Regions from separate parts of the Nesterenkonia sp. YGD6 genome, predicted to be linked through region 3. Evidence: predicted binding sites of a transcription regulator. Region 3 holds the regulator's gene; each other region holds the start of a gene.

Region 1 (7,237 bases), on a different contig from region 3:
CGGACCGCATCATTGGTGGCGACGCGCTCAGACTCCTGCGCCTCGGGGGTGGTGCTCACCTGGTGCCTCCGCTTACTCGCTGATCAGCGACGTAGTCCTGCTGTGTGACGTGGGTGCCGCTCTGTGAACTGGCCCACTCACTTTAGCAGTGCGGCAAGGAATGCGCCCGTGTGGGATCCTGTCTTCTCTGCCGTGGCGGCGACCTTCTCCGGAGTGCCCTGCGCGACGACGAGCCCGCCGCCGCTGCCCCCTTCGGGGCCGAGGTCGATGACCCAGTCGGAGGACTTGATCACATCGAGGTTGTGCTCGATGGTGATCACGCTGTTGCCCTTCTCCACCAGCCCCTGCAGGACCTGCAGGAGTTTGCGGATGTCTTCGAAGTGCAGCCCGGTGGTGGGCTCGTCCAGCACGTAGACGCTGCGCCCGTTGGAGCGGCGCTGCAGCTCCGAGGCGAGCTTCACCCGCTGGGCCTCGCCGCCGGAGAGCGTGGTGGCGGACTGGCCGAGCCTCACGTAGCCCAGCCCGACCTCGACCAGGGTGTTGAGGTGCCGGGCGATCGGGGCGAAGGCGGCGAAGAACTCCGCGGCCTGCTCGATCGGCATGTCGAGCACCTCGGCGATGTTCTTGTTCTTGTACTTCACCTCGAGGGTCTCGCGGTTGTACCGGGCGCCGTGGCAGACCTCGCAGGGCACGTAGACGTCGGGCAGGAAGTTCATCTCGATCTTCAGCGTGCCGTCGCCGGAGCAGGACTCGCAGCGTCCGCCCTTGATGTTGAAGGAGAACCGGCCGGGCTGGTAGCCGCGGGTCTTGGACTCCGGCGCCTGGGCGAAGAGCTTGCGGACGTGGTCGAAGACCCCGGTGTAGGTGGCCGGGTTGGACCGCGGGGTGCGCCCGATCGGTGACTGGTCCACGTGGATCACCTTGTCCAGGTGATCGTCGATCCCGTCGATCCGGCGGTGTCGGCCGGGGACCTGCTTGGCGCCGTTGAGCTTGTTCGCCAGCGATTTGTAGAGGATCTCGTTGATCAGCGTGGACTTGCCGGAGCCGGAGACGCCGGTGACGGAGAGGAAGATCCCGAGCGGGATCTCCACGGAGACCTTGTCCAGGTTGTTCTCCTGGGCCTCGATGACCTTGAGCATCCGGGTCTTGTCCACCGGGCGGCGCTGCGCCGGGATCGGGATGCTGCGCCGGCCGGAGAGGTAGTCCCCGGTGATGGAGTGGGTGTTGTCGCGCAGCCCCTGCACGGAGCCGGAGTGCACGATCTCGCCGCCGCGCTCACCGGCGCCGGGTCCGATGTCCACGATCCAGTCGGCCTCGGCGATGGTGTCCTCGTCGTGTTCGACCACGATCAGGGTGTTGCCGAGGTCGCGCAGCCGGGTGAGGGTCTGGATCAGCCGGGCGTTGTCGCGCTGGTGCAGCCCGATGGAGGGCTCGTCGAGGACGTAGAGCACCCCGACCAGGCCGGAGCCGATCTGGGTGGCGAGCCGGATCCGCTGGGCCTCGCCGCCGGAGAGCGTGCCGGCGGCGCGCTCCAGGTTCAGGTAGCTCAGGCCCACGTCGAGCAGGAAGTTCAGCCGGGCCAGGATCTCTTTGAGCACCTGGTCGGCGATGGTGGCGTCGCGGGCGGAGAGCTTCACGGTGGAGAAGAACTCGGCGCACTTGTCCAGCGGCAGCCGGGCGATCTCAGCGATCGAGGCGCCCTGCACGGTGACCGCGAGCGCGGCGGGGTTCAGCCGCTGGCCGTTGCAGGCCGGGCAGGGGATCTGGCGCATGTACTGCGCGTAGCGGTCCCGGGCGTTGTCGGACTCCACCTCGAGGTGCTTGCGCGAGATGTAGGAGAGCGCGCCTTCGAACCCGGTGGAGTAGGTGCGTTCGCGGCCGAAGCGGTTGCGGTACTGCACGACGACCTTGTGGTTGCGGCCGTGCAGCAGCGCCTTCTGCACCTTCTTGGGCAGGTCCTTCCACGGGGTGCGCACCGAGAAGTCGAGCTCATTGGAGAGCGCGGTGATCAGCCGGAGCCAGTAGTCCTTGGAGGCCTTGCCCAGGGCCCAGGGGGCGATGGCGCCGCCTTCGAGGGAGAGGGTGTCATCGGGGATGACCAGGTCGATGTCCACCTCGAGGCTGGAGCCGATGCCGGAGCAGACCTCGCAGGCGCCGAAGGGGTTGTTGAAGGAGAAGGAGCGCGGCTCGATCTCGTCCAGCGCCAGCGGGTGTTCGTTCGGGCAGGCCAGGTTCTCGGAGAAGGGCCGCTGCTTGGGGCCGGTGAGGCCTTCGGGGACCTTGTCGTTGGTGGGTTCGCCGTCCTCGTCAAGGTCGACCAGGTCGATGACCAGGCGCCCGTCGGCGAGCTTCAGCGCGGTCTCCACCGAGTCGGTGAGCCGCTGGCGCATGCCCTCGCGGATCACGAGCCGGTCGATGACCACTTCGATCTGGTGCTTATAGGTCTTCTCCAGCGTGGGCGGTTCGCTGAGCTGGATGATCTCGCCGTCGACGATGGCGCGCGAGAAGCCCTCGCTGGCGAGGTCGCGGAAGAGGTCCTTGAACTCGCCCTTGCGGCCGCGGACCACCGGGGCCAGGACCTGGAAGCGGGTCTTCTCGGGGAAGCCCAGGACCTGGTCGACGATCTGCTGCGGGGTCTGGCGTTCGATCTTCTCCCCGCAGGTGGGGCAGTGCGGGATCCCGATCCGGGCCCAGAGCAGGCGCAGGTAGTCGTGGATCTCGGTGACCGTGCCCACGGTGGAGCGGGGGTTCTTGGAGGTGGACTTCTGGTCGATGGAGACCGCCGGGGAGAGGCCTTCGATGAAGTCGATGTCGGGCTTGTCCACCCGGCCGAGGAACTGCCGGGCGTAGGCGGAGAGCGACTCGACGTAGCGGCGCTGGCCCTCGGCGAAGATGGTGTCGAAGGCGAGCGAGGACTTGCCGGAGCCGGAGAGGCCGGTGAACACGATGAACGAGTTGCGCGGCAGCTCGACGGTGACGTTTTTGAGGTTGTGCTCGCGCGCACCCTGGACCACGATCCGGTCGGCTTCGGCATGACCGATCGTGCCGTTGGTGGCGGATTTTCGTCGCGCACCCTCGGCGTAGTAGTCGTCCACGGATTCGATGATGGCTGTTTCGGCTGCTCGCTCTGACACGTGATTCAGTGTAGAACCCCTGACCCGTTCGAACAAACGTTCGAAGCCAGGGCGGGGTGGGGCGGTTCGCGCGTTCGGGACCGGGCGCTCCCTGCGTCGAGAGGCGGATTCTCCGCGCATCCGACCCGGCTTTCGGGCCCAAGTGCTCGGAGATTCCGCCGCTCAGCGCGAGGTGGCGTTCATCACCCCGACGACGGCGCCGCGTCGGTCCATGTCAGAATGGCGCCGTGATCTCTGACTCCCCCGCCGCCCCTGCCACCGCCCGCCTCACCGTCGACTCCCCCGCCGACGCTGCTGACACCTCCGACATCCGGGTGGTGCTCTTCGACCTCGACGGCACCCTGGTCGATCCGGCCGGGGCGATCACCCTCGGCGTCGTCCATGCATTGGGCGTGCACGGGATCGAGATCCCCGATCAGGAGGTGCTGGACTCGTTCGTCGGTCCGCCGCTGGCCACCTCGCTGGCCAGCCTGCCCGGCGTCACCGAGGCGCTGATCCCCTCGATCGTGGAGGAGTACCGGCAGCGTTACCTCGCCGAGGGCATGCAGGCGAGCCGGGTCTACCCGGGGATCGAGGAGCTGCTGCGCACACTCAACGCCGCCGGTGTGGTCTGCGCGGTGGCGACCTCGAAGCCCACCGGACTGGCCGAGCGGCTGCTGAGCATCCAGGGCATTCGCGAGCACTTCGCCGCGGTGCACGGCTCCCCCGAGGACGAGTCCGTCCCGCACGACGGCAAGGGCCCCATCCTCGGCGCCGCGCTGGAAGCGATCGGCCTGGATCCCGCCGCGGGGCCGCTCAATGAGACGGCCCCCGACGCCAGGGTGATCATGGTCGGTGACCGGATCTTCGACGTGGACGGCGCCGCAGCCCACGGCCTGCGCTGCATCGGCGTCCGCTGGGGCTACGCCCCCGCCGGAGAGCTGGAAGAAGCCGGGGCGTACCCGATCGTGAGCACCACGGAGCGTCTCGAAGATGCGCTGATCTCGGCCGGGATCCTGAGCCCGGCCAAGCAGCTGGCCTATGCGCCGGGCGACGTCCGCTTCGTGACTCCGCGAGGTCGCCAGACCTTAGACTGAGCCCTATGGCCTCTGACAGTTCTCTGCTCTACGATCTCCCTGCGATCACGCTTCGCCGCATCTCGGTCTCCGAGATGAACAACAACGTGTATCTGCTCACCGCGAAGAAGTCCGGGGTCCAGGTGCTCATCGATGCCGCCGACGACGGCGGGGCCATCCGCGGTCTGCTCGCTGAAGCCGCCCAGGACACACCCTGCCCGCTGGAGCTGACCGCGGTGCTCACCACGCACTCGCACTGGGATCACATCCGCGCCCTCGAAGAGCTGCTCAACGCCCCGGGGGCCGGAGCTGCAGCAACCTCCGGCCCGGAGTCCGCGGCCGGCGCCGAGGACGCGCCCGCCATCGAGGCCGAGAAGAACGTCACCATCGACCGGCGGCTCAGCCACGGCGAGGTGCTCTCCTATGACGGCGTCGACCTGAACGTGATCCACCTGCGCGGCCACACCCCCGGGTCCATGGCCTTCGTCTACCGGGTCGAAGACGGCCCCACCCACATCTTCACCGGGGACTCGCTCTTCCCCGGCGGCGTCGGGAAGACCTGGTCGGCCGAAGACTTCGCCACGCTGCTCGACGACGTCGAGGCCCGGCTCTTCGCCGACTACGAGGACGACACGATCATCCACCCCGGCCACGGCGACCCCACGACGTTGGGCGCCGAACGCGCCCAGCTCCCCGCATGGCGGGAACGCGGCTGGTGAGCGCCGTGACCGCCGCCAAGCGGCTGCACAAGCTGGAAACCTCCGCCGAAGGCGAAGGCCCCGCCGGACCGGAGGAGCTCTACGCGGCCTTCGAAGCCTGGACCCAGACCCAGGGGCTCACCCTCTACCCCGCCCAGCAGGACGCCATCCTCGAGCTGGCCGACGGCCAGCACGTCATCATGGCCACCCCCACCGGCTCCGGCAAGTCCCTGGTCGCGACCGCGGCGCACTTCTTCGCGCTCTCCCGCGGCGAGCGCAGCGTCTACACCGCCCCGATCAAGGCGCTGGTCTCGGAGAAGTTCTTCTCCCTGGTGGAGATCTTCGGCGCCGAGAACGTCGGGATGGTCACCGGTGACTCCTCGGTCAACGCCGGCGCCCCGATCGTGTGCTGCACCGCGGAGATCCTCGCCAATGAGGCGCTGCGCGACGGCCGCGACGCCAACGTCGGCCCGGTCATCATGGACGAGTTCCACTTCTACGCCGATCCGCAGCGCGGCTGGGCCTGGCAGGTCCCGCTGCTGGAGCTCACCGGCCGCGCCGAGCCCGGCACCCCGGGACACGGCGCCGCCGGCAGCCGGGCGCAGTTCCTGCTGATGTCCGCCACCCTGGGCGACACCTCCCGGTTCGAGGCCCGGCTCAGTGCAGGGACCGGGCGCGACGTCGTCACGGTCTCCAGCGCCGAACGTCCGGTGCCGCTGAGCTATGAGTACTCCACCACCGCGCTGCAGACCAAGCTCGAGGAGCTGGTCACCACCCACCAGGCCCCGGTCTACGTGGTGCACTTCTCCCAGCGCGAGGCGGCCGAGCGCGCCGTCGGCCTGGCCTCGCTCAACGTGGTCTCCAAGGGCGAGCGTGAGGCGATCCGGGTGAAGCTGGAGACCTTCCGCTTCGCCAAGGGCTTCGGCAAGACGCTGAACCGGCTGCTCCGCGCCGGGATCGGGGTCCACCACGCCGGCATGTTGCCCAAATACCGCCGGCTGGTCGAGCAGCTCGCCCAGCAGGGCCTGCTGAAGGTCATCTGCGGCACCGACACCCTCGGGGTCGGGATCAACGTGCCGATCCGCACGGTGCTGCTGACCGCGCTTAGCAAATACGACGGCACCCGCACCCGGCAGCTCAACGCGCGCGAGTTCCATCAGATCGCCGGTCGCGCCGGCCGGGCCGGGTTCGACACCCACGGCACCGTGGTGGTCCAGGCGCCGGAGCACGTGATCGAGAACAACGCCTCGATCGAGAAGGCCCGCGCCAAGCACGGTGACGATGAGAAGAAGGTCTCCCAGGCGATCCGCTCGGCCGGGAAGAAGAAGCCCCGTGACGGGTTCGTCTCCTGGAGCGACAAGACCTTCGAGCGGATCATCACCGCCACCCCGGAGCCGATGGTCTCCCGGATGAAGGTCAGCTACTCGATGGTGCTGCACCTGCTGGAGCGGCCCGAGGACCCGATCCGGGCGATGCGCCGGATGATCCTCGCCGCCGATGAGACCCCGGCCCGGAAGGCCCAGCTGCAGCGGCAGGGGCTGCAGATCCTGCGCGAGCTGCTCACCGCCGGGGTGCTGGAACGCCTGGAGCGTCCCGATGAGGACGGCCGCACCGTGGACCTCACCCTGGACCTGCAGGACAACTTCGCGCTGAACCAGCCGCTGGCACCCTTCGCGGTGGCCGCGGTGGAGCTGCTCGACACCGAGTCCGAGTCCTATGCCCACGATGTGATCAGCGTGATCGAGTCGATCCTGGAGACCCCGCACCAGATCACCGGCGCCCAGGTGAAGCAGCTGAAGTCGGAGAAGATCGGCGAGCTCAAGGCCGATGGCGTGGAGTATGTGGACCGGATGCGGATCCTCGACGAGCTCACCCACCCGCAGCCGCTCGCCGAGCTGCTGACCCAGCAGTTCGAGATCTACCGCACCGGCGCACCCTGGGTCTCCGACTATGCGCTGCAGCCGAAATCGGTGGTCCGCGACATGCTCGAGCGGGCCTTCGACTTCACCACGATGGTGAACCACTACCAGATCGCCCGCTCCGAGGGCGTGCTGCTGCGCTACCTCAGCGACGCCTATAAGGCGCTGAAGCAGACGGTCCCGGAGAACCGGCTCACCGAGGAGCTCGAAGACCTGCTCGCCTGGCTGGGCGAGGTGGTCCGGCAGACCGACAGCTCGCTGCTGGAGGAATGGGAGCGGCTGCAGGCCGGCGATGACCCGGAGAAGCTGGCCGAGCTCGCCGCCATGGAGGCTGACATCTCCGCGCTGGATCACCCGGACCGGGTCACCTCCAACGCGCGGGCCTTCAAGGTCATGGTGCGTAACGCCCTGTTCCTGCGCGCGGAGCTCTT
Region 2 (7,237 bases), 290 kb from region 3:
GCGGAACTCCTTTACGTCCTTTGGGTCAGAACGGCAACAGGTGGACACCACCCACGCAAGTACGATTGGATTTCGCCCAATCTGCAAACCATCCCGTTGGACAGCTACCCGGAATACGGGACGGGGGCCGAGTCTGTCCATAGCCCCGCTGCGCGCGGGCCTGAGGCACATTTCGGTCAGGCCAATGCGAACCTCGCCCTGATCTTCAGCTTGATCTCCCTGTTCTTCGTGTTCTTCCTTGTCCCGACTCTGATCTTCGGACCGCTGGCGGTTTGGCAAAGTATTGAGGCTAAGAAGAAGGGCAATATGTCACGCCGAAGAGTCCTGGGGATGTTGTTGGGCGGCGGAATGTTGCTTTTCGTCTTTGTGTTACTCATCGCGGGATTGTTGGGGTATGTCTCCTCTATGTGAGGTGATTACGCCTAGAAGGTGGTGCCGTCGTCAGTTCTTCGGCTGCTCTTATACTGGTGACTTGCCTTCGAGTAGTAGTCAATAATCGAATCGCTGTAACTGTCCTTTTGGACGGATAACCTTGTCCTTAAGCAGCGGGGCCGGCAGTTGGATGGCCTTCAACTCGTCTTCCAGCTTCTGATTCCTACGCTTCGCGTCGGCCAGCTCAGCCGCCTCCAGACTGCTAGCAGCAGGTGCCCTACCAGCGTTGATACGAGGATGGTGACGCCACCGGTAGATCGTCGCCACTGAGGTCCCCATCTCGTCGGCATGTCCTCGATGAGGTGTCCTTCATCCAGCAGGCCAAGGACGCGGTCACGGAACTGATGTGAGTGCTAAGGGCTGAACCGCACTGGGATTCCTGGAGACTCTGGTCTGCCCCGAGTTCCGAGGAGTCCGGATTTCGTGGATTCTTTATGTCCTGAGCACAGGAGGACCAGTGGAGACGAGGAGGCTGTCCCGCGGAGTTCCGGCGACGAGTGCTGGACGCGCTCCACGCTGGCCTCAGCGTCGCGAGCATCGCCCACGACCTGCAGATCAGTGACCAAACGATCTACGCCTGGCGTCGACAAGACCGGATCGAAAGTGGCGAGACCCCGGGGCTGACCACCGCGCAGAACACCGAACTACGCGCGGCGAAGAAGCGAATCGCTGAACTGGAGCTGCAGTTGGCTGTGGCGACGAAGGCGGTGGAGGTGCTCAAAGCCGACACTAGCCCAAAAGGCGACACGCGGCGGTGGAGCTGATCGCGGCACAGGACCTGCCAGTCCAGGTTGCCTGTCGAGTCCTTAGAGTCGCGGAGTCGGGCTACTACGCTCAGCGCAACCGGGCCTCCTCGGAACGAGCGATCCGTCACGAATGGCTCACCGGTGTCGTCTCAAGGGTCCACGCCGCATCTCACGGCCGCTACCGTGTACGACGGGTCCCCGCCGAGCTCACCATGGGGTGGGGCATGGCCGTTGGCTATCAGCAGATTGAGCTCCTCATGCGCCGAGCTGGTCTCAGAGGTCTGACTGGGCGGCGCAAGTGGCGACGGATGTTGCCCAATGAGCTAGCAAAGGACCTGGTTCAACGTGGTTTCGCTCGTCAGGAGCCGTGCCCGTTGTGGGTCACTGATCTCACCGAGCATCGCACTCCTTGAATTTCAGTGGTGGGATGTTCCGTGATGTCTGTGACCCAGAGTTCGTTGAGCCCGAGGAGGTGGAACTTGCGGTTGACCAGGTCACCGTCGGTGGCCACGCCTTTGAGGCGTTTGACCCGGGTTGGTCCTGGTAAGCCTCCCAGTCTTGCGCGGCTTATCAGAATCCAGACGAACCGGCTGGAGCAAGTGATCCCCATTCCGAGCGCGAGCTCGGCATGGATACGTCGGTAACCGTAGGTGCCCCTGGATGCGATGTGGACCTCGCCGATCATCGAAGACCTTCGAGGACTTCTTCCGGTTGAGTCACGAGTCATCGTTGGGAGGTGTCATCGGGGTCTCAGAGGGTTCCAGGGGAACGAAGCTGACATGGTTTCACTGGTACACCAGCAAAGACGCGCTCTTGGATCAGCGATCCGCCACTAGCGCGCGGTCATACGTCGCCTGGAGGTTCACCCAGAAGCGCTCAGAGAGATCGAAGCGCTGGGCGAGCAGCGAGGCCACCTCCGCGGTGATGTCTTGGACGCCCTGGGTGATCGAGGTGAACTGCGCCGGGTTGAGACCGAGCTCCTGTGCCACCTGTTCTGGTGCCAGACCGAGGGGCTCGATGAACTCTTCCAGGAGGATCACCCCGGGGTGGATGAGAGGCGTTGAGGGTTCCACGGCAGTTTTTTTTCGGGCTGTGGGCATCGTCGTAGCGCTGCGCCCCCTCGAACTCAGCGCGGTTGGGGAGCTTCATCTTGGCTAGACGCAGCACGGGGCCAGGGGTGGTATGTCCCAGCTCCTCATCCAGCGCGACAGTGACCTGGGCATCCAGGATTTTTCGCTGCAGGATTCTCAGCCCCTCCACCCGAGGAATCTTTGGACCGTACTGCGCATGTGCCAGGTCGAGCTCGGTGGGGACTCTCATCTCGGACAGCTGCCGCACCGTGTCCGAGGTGGGCTGGTCCAGGTGCTCATTCAGAGAGACGGTGATCCGCGCGTTGAGGATGTGCCGGCGCAGCTGACTCATAGCCAGCCACCGGTCGGTGGGGTTCGCCGGATTGCTCATCGACTCAGTATCGCGCGGAGGGATCATTGGAGTGAAGAGGGAGCGTCGGCACAGTCTCAGGGGGCTTCTAGGGGGCCAGGACACACGGATGTTGACGGGGTTTCAGGGTTTCGCTGGGATGTTAGCCGGAACACGGGCCTCAGGTCAGCGATCTGTCGTCAGCGCGAGGTACTACGTCGCATGGAGATTTGTCCAGGACTGCTGCGAGAACAGCCGGGCCACCTCATTGGTGATGTTTTGGGCACGCTGAGTGATCGAGGTGAACTGCGCCGGGTTGAGACCGAGCTTCTCGTGCCACCTGTTCCGGAGCCAGTCCGAGAGGCCCAATGAATTTTTCCAAAAGGACCACCCCGCGGTGGACGGTGAACACCCCGTTCAAAGTTCCGGCATGAGTTAAAACGCAACCCAAGTTGATCGTCTATCGATCTCGTCTGACTCTTGGGCCAAGATCTGCTCCGGTAACGTCAGACGAAGAGCGCCCGGAAGGGAGGTCTCGCTTCCTGGTCCGGGCGTTCGGTACGACCCGAGAGCGCCGGCGCTCAATGTTAGAACCCTTCAGTGCCGGCCAGTTCTGCCATCAGGGTCGAGTAGCTCCTCATGCTGGTGAAACCTGGGCAGAGGTTCGGATCATCGTAGTCAGCGGTGCCGCTGTCCACCGTGGTAGTGCTGCCCATGCCCGCCGGCGGGATGTTAGAGCTGTCCACCTTCACGAAGAGCGCGCAGACGCCCAGTGCGGAGACCGCCAGCTCGGAATTCTCTGCGACTTCGACGATCAGGATGCGCGGGCCCATGAACGAGGAGTTAAGCACCCATTCGTGCACCAAAGCATCAGAGGTCGCCGTCGGATCAGCAGAGTGCAATGCGACCGTCACGCCGTTGGCGGGGTCGTGCTGATCCTCGGCCTTGAACCGGTTCTTCGTCAGCTTCAGGCCCAGCGAATCCGTCAGTGCGCGCGACTGCATCGCACGCAGCACCGGATCCTCACCGAAGACGATGATCGTGGCACCACCGACCGAGCGGACCTTCTTGTCGAGGTCCACTGCGAGGTGATCGGTGTCGTAGTTGGGACCATAGGCCCTGATTTCATGGTCGTTCATCACGGGGTTGCTCCTGCTCTTCTCGGAGGTGATCGGCATGCGTGCCACGTCTGCAAGCGATGGATGGGGAGCAAGCGCTTCTCCTGGCGATTTCAGGCCTCGGCGGCATCAAAGGGACGATAGGCTCCACAAAGCTCAGGGCGGGTCACAGAGACGAGCACCTTCGAAATATCGTTGGGCTTGTTCGTTCATCGGTTCGATCCGTCCGTCGCGGGAGAACTGGAAGAGTGCCCTATCGACCTGGTCACCCCACTCTGCGGCGGCGCGTGTGTACCCGGCTGCGGAGAAGAACATCCAATGCGTGGCGCTCTCCCCGGCAGCCGCCCCGCGTAGACCTTGCAATGCTGGCCGGCCAGTGGGTCGCCCCTCCAGCTTGACCTGAGCCACTATCTTGCCCAAAACGGATGATTTACCCACGATGTCGATACCGCTATCTCCCGTGGTCACAGTGACAGAGACGTCGTCCCAGCCCATCCACTCGATCCATTCAGCAGCCAACACTTCGGCCTCGCGGGCAGTGTTCACGAAGCGCGCGTCCGGCTCTCGTCGCTGAGGTCTCCTTATGGTGCTCGCAGCGTTGAAGTCATTGATAATCTTCGCGGCCTGCTCGCCGTCAGTAACGGACAGTTTTACTGCGATACACGGGTAGGAGCGCCCGCCGTGTGTGAACCATCGATTCATCTCCGAAGTCTCACTCGAGGCGTCAGAGAGGTACAAACAGTAGTACATTTCGTCATCCAGGGTCTCAGGTTCGAAGACCGAAACACTCGCGGACAGCCGTGAGTTGATGAGTGCTTCTTCCAGCGTGCTGTGTTCTAGTTCGATTCTGATGGTGCCGTTCTTGAAGGCGATCACAGAACCTCGTGCGCCAGATCGGGGCTCTTGTCCGTGCTCCTCGACCCCGCTGATAAGGCCAGTCACGCCGATGAGCCGCGGTGGGGCATCCTGTGGAACCAGTGCGGTCAGCGTGCCTAAGGTGATGACCATGCTGAAGACGAACGTCGCCAGGGCGATCAGGAATGCCCATCCTGACGTGAGTCCCTGGTCTAGATGCAGATAGCCGCCAAGGCGGAGACTGCCAGCTGCTGCGATCACGCCGATCAATACGGATACCCCGCACCCAAGGCACGACCAGTAAGAATCCGATGTCGGTCCTTGGACATGCGAGTTTTCTTGTTCAGCTGACATCCTGTCGTGCTCCTGAGTCAAGAGAGGGCAACGAAGTAATCGTCGCAGAGAAGCCTACGAAGAAGTCCAGGGGACTATTGGGCAAACTACTCAGTGAACCGGCGGTACACAACAGGGGGCAGGCCAATTGCGTGTGATGAAGCAGTTGCGATGATCAACCTAAATGGGTAGCCGCCGATGACTAACGGGTCGGGGCAAACTCAAGTCTGCCGACTTAGACAGACTGACGGTTGCGCAGGGAGCGCTTCCTAAGAACCCTGGGACTTCTTCACCTCATCCGCGTGTTCGATCTCGCAGAAGCCGTAGCTCTAGCAAATGGCCCGATCTGAACCGCGCCACCAGGAATAGAGGCATGGCCTCAATGGAACTTTCATGGAAGACGTGTTCTTGATGCACCGAGGTCAGGGTCGCGCACCACGCGATTCCCTGCCCATAGAGCGATTGACCGCGTCACTCGGGCTAACCTTGCGAGAAACGAAACTGCCGAACGTGGCCTCATGCGAGGTCGGCGGCGGCGACTCGCGAAACTAGGGCGACCGTGATTTTGCCGCGTTGCTATCGAAGCTATGTTCGATAGATACTGAGGCTCCCATGCGTATCGAACAGATCCAGAGTCTCGATGAGACCGACGTAGCTCGGGGCCTCTTGCGGGCTCCCGAGTCCGTGGCTGCTGGCTATCCGTCCCCGGCCCAGGACTACCAGACAGCTCCGATCAACCTCTCTGAGTACCTCATCCGAGATCTCAACAGCACCTTCCTTGTCCGGGCCTCGGGTGACTCGATGGAAGGTGCCGGGATCAGTGACGGTGATGAACTGATCGTGGATCGCTCGCTGACCGCGGGAGACATGTCCGTGGTGGTCGCTATTCTCGACGGTGAAATGACCGTGAAGCGGCTGAGGCTTGTCAATGGGGGAGTGGTGCTCCAAGCGGAGAACCCTTCCTACCCCCCCCCCCCCCCGATTGAGGTTCAGGAGCTCTCTGAACTCGAGATCTGGGGAGTCGTCATCAAGTGCATCCACAACGTGTAGCCGGCCCTACTGATCTCGACGGCCGGGACTTCATTGGCCTCATTGATGTGAACAGCTTCTACGTCTCGGCCGAGCGGGTCTTTGACCCGAAACTCCGGGACCGGCCCGTAGTGGTGCTCTCAAACAACGACGGTTGCTGCGTCGCGCTCAGCAAAGAAGCCAAAGCACTGGGCATCCCGATGGGGGAGCCGTGGTTCAAGCTCGCAGCCTCGGCCGAACGGCTGAACCTGGTGGCGAAGTCCTCGAACTACGAGCTCTACGGCCAAATGTCGGATCGTTTTATCTCGGTCCTGCAGGACTGCGCGCCGGAGGTGGCGCAGTACTCGATCGATGAGGCGTTCGTGAAGGTCCGCGGCACTATGTCTGAGCTTCTGAGCTGGGCGAAGATGGTGAAGAACCGTCTCTGGAAGCACCTGGGTCTGCCGGTGTGCGTGGGATCGGGCGCACCAAGGTCTTGGCCAAGCTCAGCAACCGTGCAGCCAAGAACCTCGACCATCTAGGTGGGGTGTGTGTCTGGGAATCCGTGCCCGAGCGGCATCGAGAGCAGCTGCTCTCCAACCTCCCAGTCGATGAGGTCTGGGGAATCGCCGGTCGCATGGCGAAGCGGTTCAACGCAATGGGCATCGAGACGATCCAACAATTGCGCGACGCCGATCCGGTGATGATTCGGGACCGGTTCAGCATCGTGATGATGCGCCTGGTCTTGGAGCTGCGTGGAGTGCCGTGTCTGCCCTTTGAGGAAGCCACAGAGATCAAGGATCAACTGATCTTCTCCCGGTCCTTCTCTGAGCCGGTGACTACTCGGGCCACGATGGAGCAGGTGCTCGGAATCTATGCGCAGCGTGCCTCGGCTCGGCTGCAGAAGCATCATCGTCAGGCCAAGGTCGTGACGGTTTGGGCGATGACGAGCCATTTCAATGCTGATGGCGCGCACGGGCCGTCTGTCACGGTCAAGTTGCCCAGTGCCACGGCTGACCCAGTGGTGTTGACGCGAGCGGTGAAAGCGATTCTGCCGAAGATCCACGAGGGGGTGCGCTATGCCCGTGCTGGGGTGGTCGTGACAGATCTTCGAAAGACTGGGTTGGAACCGACCTTTGACGTGTTTGCGGACGCGCACGAGGATCGAGGGATCGGGCCATTGATCGAGTCAATCCGGTCGAAGCTCGATCAACCGGCTATCGGCCTCGGCGCGGCGGGGTTAAAGACTGGTCCTGGGTGGGAGATGCGTCGAGAGATGCGAAGCCCTCGATATACAACGCATTGGGACGAGCTGCCAGTCGTGCG
Region 3 (7,237 bases):
CTCTTTGCCCACACGGATCGGGGGATTGGACCAGATCGTGTCGAATTCGATCTCAGCCGGCACCTCTTCAGGTGCCACGACCCGCACATTGGTCAGTCCCAGTGCAGCCGCGTTCTCCGCACACAGGATGCGGGAGCGTTCGTTGACATCCACCGCCCAGACCGTGGCCGCCGGTGAGCGCATCGCCAGGGTGAGCGCCAACGGGCCCCAGCCGCAGCCGATGTCGAGCAGGTGGCCCTGGCTCGCCGGATCGGGCGCGTGCTTGAGCAGCACCGCAGTGCCCTTGTCCACTCCGTCGGGGGAGAAGATGCCCCCGGCGGTGGAGACCGAGACCTCTCTGCGGTCCAGGGTGACGCTGACGGTTCGGCGGGTGAAGGGCCCCTCGGGGGACGCGGAGAAATAATGCTGGGAGTTCACACGGTGAATCGTAGTAGACTCCTCCCTATGTGGATTCACCTGACGTACTCCCGCCCGCGCGGTTGAGTCACCCCTTCACCACCTGGCCGGCCCGCTGAGCCGGCAGTGTCGTTCGCCCGGCACCAGCGCGGTCCTCGCGGACTGCGCCACCTCGGTTCCCGATGCGGATCCGGAAGCTGGCCGAACCAAAGTATCCACACCCCCGAACAAGCCCCGCTCGATCTCCACAGCGGACCCGCGCACTTAACCATGTCCAGGGTCGAACGTAGGATGGAGATCCACGGCGGGCAGGGCCAGGCCGAAAACTGGTCCTAAGGAGATCATGACCAAGCAGAATCACACGCCCGAACCTTCAGGCGAGACCCCCGAGGACTCCACGGCGCCAGCCGCAGAGCAGTCCTCCGTCGATGCGACCATCGAGCGGATCCTGGCCGCTGATCGAGCCCGCGAAGACGCACCGAAGCGGACCACCCGGTTTGAGGCGGATTCGAGCTTCAAACGCCGCGGCATCCTCGGTGAACAAGCACGTGAGCTCGCCGGTGATACCTCACACTCCGAGTCCGACGGCGAACAGTTCGAACTCATGGAACGCCGCTCCCTGCGCCGGGTCGACGGGCTCTCCACCGAGCTGGAAGACGTCTCCGAGGTGGAGTACCGCCAGCTGCGCCTGGAGCGCGTGGTCCTCGCCGGGCTCTGGGGCGAGGGCACCGTCGCAGAGGCGGAATACTCGCTGCGTGAGCTCTCCGCGCTCGCCGAGACCGCAGGCTCCACCGTGCTCGACGGCTTCCTGCAGCGCCGGGCCAAGCCGGACCCCGGCACCTTCTTCGGCTCCGGCAAGGCCGAAGAGATCCGCGTCGCAGTGGCCGAGCTCGGCGCCGACACCGTCGTGGTCGACTCCGAGCTCGCACCCTCCCAGCGCCGCGGCCTGGAGGACATCGTGAAGGTCAAGGTCATCGACCGGACCGGCCTGATCCTCGACATCTTCGCGCAGCACGCGAAGTCCCGGGAGGGCAAGGCCCAGGTGGAGCTGGCCCAGATGGAATACATGCTCCCGCGCCTGCGCGGCTGGGGCGAGTCGCTGTCCCGCCAGGCCGGCGGCCAGGTCGGTGGTGCGAGTGCCGGCATCGGGTCACGCGGTCCAGGTGAGACCAAGATCGAGCTGGACCGTCGGCGGATCAACGCGCGCATGGCCAAGCTCCGCAAGGACATCGCCGCGATGAAACCGGCTCGAGACGCGAAGCGGGCCAACCGCAAACGCAACGCCGTGCCCTCCGTCGCGATCGCCGGATACACCAACGCGGGCAAGTCCTCGTTGCTGAACCGGCTCACCGACGCCGGGGTCCTGGTGGAGAACGCCCTGTTCGCCACCCTGGACCCCACCACCCGCAAGGCGGTCACCCCGGACGGGATCGGCTACACGCTCTCGGACACGGTCGGCTTCGTCCGACAGCTGCCCACCCAGCTGATCGAGGCGTTCCGCTCCACGCTGGAGGAGGTGGCCGACGCCGACCTCATCCTGCACGTTGTCGACGCCTCCCATCCCGAGCCCGAGGGCCAGATCAGCGCGGTCCGCACGGTGCTGGCCGAGGTCGACGCCGACGAGGTGGACGAGGTCATCGTGCTGAACAAGGCCGACGTCGCAGACTGGGACGTGGTGGAACGGATCCGCCGTCGTGAGCCGCACACCATCGTGGTCTCGGCGCACACCGGGGAGGGGATCGAGGAGCTGCGCGAACTGATCAGCCGCTCCATCCCGCGTCCCAGCGTCCCGCTGCAGCTCATGGTGCCCTATGACCAGGGAGACATCGTCTCCAGGCTCCACGCGGAGGACGCCGAGATCCTCTCCACCGAGTACCTGGAGGAGGGCACGCTGCTGAAGGTGCTGGTCCGCCGGGAACTCGTCGGGGACCTCGCCGAGTTCCAGGTCCAGGCAGAGCCGACGCCTTGAGCGTGAGCACCAGCCGGTCCACGGGATACCAGGAGACCACGGACCTGCTCGAGCGCGCCGTCACCGCCATGGGCGGAGTCAAGCGCGAGGGGCAGGTGACCATGGCCGAACATGTGGCCATGGCGCTGCGCAAGCGCCGTCACCTCCTGGTCCAGGCCGGGACCGGCACGGGCAAGTCACTGGCCTATCTGGTGCCGGCGGTGGTCCACGCACTGGACGCGGAGAAGCCGGTGCTGATCTCCACCGCCACGCTGGCGCTTCAGGCCCAGATCATGGGCCGTGATCTTCCGCGCCTGCTGGAGAACATCGCCGAGCACGTGGACCGACCGGTCGACGTGGCCCTGGTCAAAGGCCGGGCGAACTACGCCTGCAAGCACAAGATGGACGGCGGCTTCCCCGAGGACGACGACGAACAGGCCCTCTTCGCCTTCGCCGACGAACCCACCGGCGGGGTCACCGCCTTCGAACCCGGCTCTCAGCTGGGCAAGGAGATCGTGGCGCTGCGCGAGTGGGCCGAGGTCACCGAGACCGGGGACCGGGATGACCTGCCCAACGGGGTGACCGACCGGGCCTGGCGGCAGATCTCGGTGAACGCCGTGGACTGCATCGGCCCGCGCAAATGCCCGATGGCGGCAGAGTGCTTCTCCGAGCGAGCCCGGGAGAAGGCCAAGGACGCCGACCTGGTGATCACGAATCACGCCATGCTGGCCATCGATGCCTTCGAGGGGCTCGACGTGCTGCCGGACCATGACGCCGTCATCGTCGATGAGGCCCATGAACTGGCCGACCGGGTGACCTCCGCGGTGACCGCGCAGCTCTCCGCACAGATGATCAAGGCCGCGGCCTCCTCCGCTCGGCGGCACACCGCCATCAACGTCGAAGCGCTGCAGAGCTCCGCGGTCGCCGTGGAGGCGGCCTTCCACCGGATCGACTCAGGCCTGCTAGCGCGCGGCCTGAACCCGCAGCAGCGCGAGGCGGTCGAGCTGGCCCGCAACGCCGCACGGACCGCACTTTCGGACTCGAAGCCGACCGGTGACGCCGAGGCCGATCCCGGGCGCAGCACCGCCAGGTCCCGGATGCAGGCCGTGCTCGACACCGCCAACCGGATCCTGGACTCCCCGGACACCCCCGACGTGGTCTGGCTCAACAGGCCCGGAGCGTTCGTGCCGGGTCGGGGCTACCAGGAGGCAGATCTGGATGAGTCCCCACTCATCTACGTCGCACCCACCTCGGTGGCCGGGCGGCTGCGTGAAGGCCTCTTCGGTGATCGCACCGTGGTGCTGACCTCCGCGACGCTGACCATCGGCGACAGCTTCGACCCCGTGGCCGGGTCACTGGGCCTGGCGGGGGAGAAGGCCCCGGCCTGGGACGCCGTGGATGTGGGTAGCCCCTTCGACTACCCCAAACAGGGGGTGCTCTATGTGGCCAAGCACCTGCCGCCGCCGTCGATGAAGACCGCCCAGGCCCAGCGTGATGAGCTGGCCGGTCTCATCGAGGCCTCCAAGGGTGCGACCCTCGCGCTGTTCTCCTCTCGCCGCGCCGCCGAGGAGGCGGCCGAGGATCTGCGGCAGCGCCTTGATATCCCTATCCTCTGCCAGGGCGACTCGACGATGTCCGCGCTGGTGCGCGCCTTCGCTGAGGATGAGGAGACCTGCCTTTTCGGCACCATGAGCCTCTGGCAGGGCGTGGATGTGCCCGGCCGGTCCTGCCGGCTGGTGGCCATCGACCGGATCCCGTTCCCACGACCGGATGATCCACTGGTCAGTGCGCGCAGCCAGGAGGTCACCAAGCATGGCGGCAACGGGTTCATGCAGGTCGCTGCCACCCACGCCGCCACCCGGCTGGCCCAGGGTGCTGGACGGCTGATCCGCACCTCGGAGGACAAGGGGGTGCTGGCCATATTGGACTCACGCCTGGCCAATGCGCGTTACGGCGGCTTCCTGAAGCAATCGATGCCAGATTTCTGGCCCACCGTCAACGGGGATCTGGCCCGCGGGGCGCTGGCCCGGCTGGCCGAGTCAGACGGCTAGCTCGACCTGTGAGGTGAGTCGGGTGCTGGGAGCTGGGCTCAGTGCGCTTCCCGGGTGAGGCTGCAGAAGAGAATCAATCCCACATGATGGGTGACCACGGGAGGCTCACAGACGATGTCGGATCCAAGACGCACCACAGGCTCAGGCCCCATGACCTGCTTCTGGGTGCTGGCGGCAGCGCTCACCCTGGCCGGCTGCGCCGAAGGCGTTGGGGATGACGACGCCGCGCCCGCTGTGCCGACCGATGCGCACAGCGATACTGACACCGCGCGGCCCGACATCGACGACGATGAAGCCGACCAGGCGGAGACTGACGAACCTCAGCCGGAGCAGTTCACCATCGCCGGCACGGGGGACATGCTTCTCCATGGCCCCATCATTGACGAGGCAGCTGCGCTCGCCGACGGCGCAGACTACTCGTTTGCGCCGCTGATGGGCGGGGTTGAAGATCTCATCAGTGGTGCTGATCTTGCCCTGTGCGGGCTGGAGGTGCCGATCGCCCCAGAGGGTGTGGAGCCGGCCGGTTATCCGGTGTTCGCGGCCCCGCCGGAACTCGCCGGGGATCTCGCCTCGGTGGGTTTCCACGGCTGCTCCACAGCAAACAACCATTCCTTCGACCAGGGAACGGCCGGGCAGGAGCGCACGCTCGACGTCTTCGACGACGCTGGCCTGGGACATGCGGGAACCGCGCGAACTGAAGCCGAAGCCGCCCAGCCCCAGCTCTACACGCTGGAACGCGGCGGACAAGAGGTGACGGTGGCGCATGTGGCCACCACCATGCTCCACAACCAGGCATATCCACCGCCGGAGGATGAACTGTGGCGCGTCGCCGATGTCACTCCCGAGGAGCTCACAGACCAGGCGGCCCAGGCGCGCGAGGACGGCGCCGACGTCGTCGTCGCCTCTGTGCACTGGGGTGAGGAGTATGTCCACCAGCCCGCTGAAGAGCAGCGGGACTATGGCGAGCAGCTGGCAGCCGGTGGTGAGATCGACGTGGTGTTCGGCAGCCATTCGCACACGCCCCAGCCGCTGGAACACCTCGAGGGCGGCCCGTCAGGTGAGGGCATGTGGGTGGTGTGGTCCATGGGCAATTTCCTCTCCAACCAGGACGAGGCCTGTTGCATCCCAGAAACTGCCAGCGGAACAGTGGTCTACGCAACGGTCGAGGTCAGCGACGAGGACGCCGAGGTCATCTCCATGGACTGGCTGCCCGTCACCGTGGATCGCGGCCCGACCGATGATGAGCCTCACCGAGGGATCTGGCCGCTGCGCGACCTCGCCGAGGGGAACATTCCGCCTGGGGTCGAACTCAGCGCGGAAACCGTTGAAGACCGGTGGTCGCGGGTCCTCGACGTCATGACGGAGCAGGAGCTCCGCGAGGATCCACCGTCACCCACGGGGGAGGAACCCACGGTGGTGCCGCGCCGGGACTAGGACGCCGGGTCTCGGAGGGCCGGGAAGAGCTGGGGGCACCGCGGCGTGTGTGGGGGACCTGCAGCTGCCTCAGAGGCTGCGCAGCACCGTGACGACCTTGCCCATGATGGTGGACTCGTCGCCGAGGATCGGCTCATACTGCCGGTTCTGCGGGAGCAGCCAGACGTGGCCGTCGCGGCGCTTGAGCGTCTTCACGGTCGCCTCGTCGTCGAGCAGGGCGGCGACGATGTCGCCGTTCTCTGCGGTGTTCTGCCGACGCACCACGACCCAGTCGCCTTCGAAGATGCCGGCCTCGATCATGGAGTCACCGCGGACCTGAAGCATGAACAGCTCGCCCTCGCCGGTGAGCTGCCGCGGCAGCGGCATGATGTCTTCGACCTGCTGATCGGCCAGGATCGGTCCACCGGCCGCGATCTGACCCACCATGGGAATCTCAGAGATCCGGCTGTCGGACTGGGTGCGGTAGCCCTGCAGCTCCACCACTGCGTCACGTGCCGCAGATTCGGCCTCCTGGGCCTGTTCGCTGAGCACGGGGGCGCCGGCAGAGTCACGCAGCACCTCCATGGCGCGCGGTCGCCCGGGCACCCGTCTGAGGTAGCCCAGCTCCTGGAGCCGCGCCAGCTGGTGAGTCACCGAGGAGAGTGAGGCCAGCCCGCAGGCGTCGCCGATCTCACGCATGGAGGGAGGGTAGCTGCGCTCGGCCAGCGACTCCTGGATGACATCGACGATCTGCCGCTGCCGATCCGTCAGTCGCGGCGCTGCCGATGAGTCCCTGGTGTTCCGCGCCATTGCTGCCTCCGTAGTTGTGCTGAGCGTTCTGCGTCCCGATGAAGCAGTGCCGGACCCGAGCGGACCGAGCTCCGAGCGGACCGAGATTCGACCCTGTACCGAAGCGGGGCTGACCCCGCCGGGACCCGTGTCAGCATCCATGTCAGACCCTGCTGGTGGACTGTTCACCGTGAGATTCGCTTCGAAGATCACTTCGAACTTGGCGCTCAGGTTACTCGAAATCGTAGAGAGATTCCATTGATTCTGCGGCGAGTCTGGTCAAGATTCGAAACTATGTGCTAGAAATAGTACACACGTTCGAATGAGAGGTTCTTCCCCATGAGTACAGCACCGCTTGCACTTGCACCTGTTGACTCCGCACCGGCTCCGGCAGTGCACCTCACTCGCCGCGGTCGCTTCCTCCTGTTGGGCCTGCCCGCGTTGGCAGTCCTGGCGGTCGCACTGTTGGGTGCGCTCATGCTGGCCACCTCGCTGCTGAACCAGGCGCAGGCCTCCTCGGGCGACGTCCCAGGCGTGGACGCACAGGTGGTCACGGTCGGCGCGGGGGACACGCTGTGGAGCGTCGCGGCCTCCGTGGACTCCGAGGAGCACGCCCAGGTCCTCATCGGGCAGATCGCTG

What was found. Region 3 encodes LexA, which represses DNA repair genes until DNA is damaged. Its sites were predicted from a motif close to TCGAACANNTGTTCGA; they were not measured.
Positions count from the first base shown of each region.
Region 1: the regulator LexA is predicted to act here: its motif matches at 3,163-3,178, upstream of uvrA (excinuclease ABC subunit UvrA).
Region 2: the regulator LexA is predicted to act here: its motif matches at 5,483-5,498, upstream of LTI14_RS02185 (LexA family protein).

Region 1 covers NZ_JAJOYY010000004.1:320,093-327,329, forward strand. The annotation lists gene LTI14_RS08630 (lysophospholipid acyltransferase family protein) at 1-59, opposite strand, end outside; gene uvrA (excinuclease ABC subunit UvrA) at 138-3,041, opposite strand; gene LTI14_RS08640 (HAD hydrolase-like protein) at 3,362-4,210, shown strand; gene LTI14_RS08645 (MBL fold metallo-hydrolase) at 4,216-4,908, shown strand; gene LTI14_RS08650 (DEAD/DEAH box helicase) at 4,887-7,237, shown strand, end outside.
Region 2 covers NZ_JAJOYY010000001.1:474,041-481,277, reverse strand. The annotation lists gene LTI14_RS02215 (hypothetical protein) at 1-411, shown strand, start outside; partial or broken gene LTI14_RS02210 (transposase) at 921-1,196, shown strand; partial or broken gene LTI14_RS02205 (IS3 family transposase) at 1,594-1,860, opposite strand; gene LTI14_RS02200 (HigA family addiction module antitoxin) at 1,997-2,251, opposite strand; gene LTI14_RS02195 (hypothetical protein) at 3,185-3,736, opposite strand; gene LTI14_RS02190 (restriction endonuclease) at 3,872-4,924, opposite strand; gene LTI14_RS02185 (LexA family protein) at 5,516-5,953, shown strand; gene LTI14_RS13310 (Y-family DNA polymerase) at 5,935-6,453, shown strand; gene LTI14_RS02180 (DinB/UmuC family translesion DNA polymerase) at 6,408-7,237, shown strand, end outside.
Region 3 covers NZ_JAJOYY010000001.1:186,310-193,546, reverse strand. The annotation lists gene LTI14_RS00880 (class I SAM-dependent methyltransferase) at 1-417, opposite strand, end outside; gene hflX (GTPase HflX) at 740-2,365, shown strand; gene LTI14_RS00870 (ATP-dependent DNA helicase) at 2,368-4,395, shown strand; gene LTI14_RS00865 (CapA family protein) at 4,546-5,829, shown strand; gene lexA (transcriptional repressor LexA) at 5,899-6,618, opposite strand; gene LTI14_RS00855 (LysM peptidoglycan-binding domain-containing protein) at 6,937-7,237, shown strand, end outside.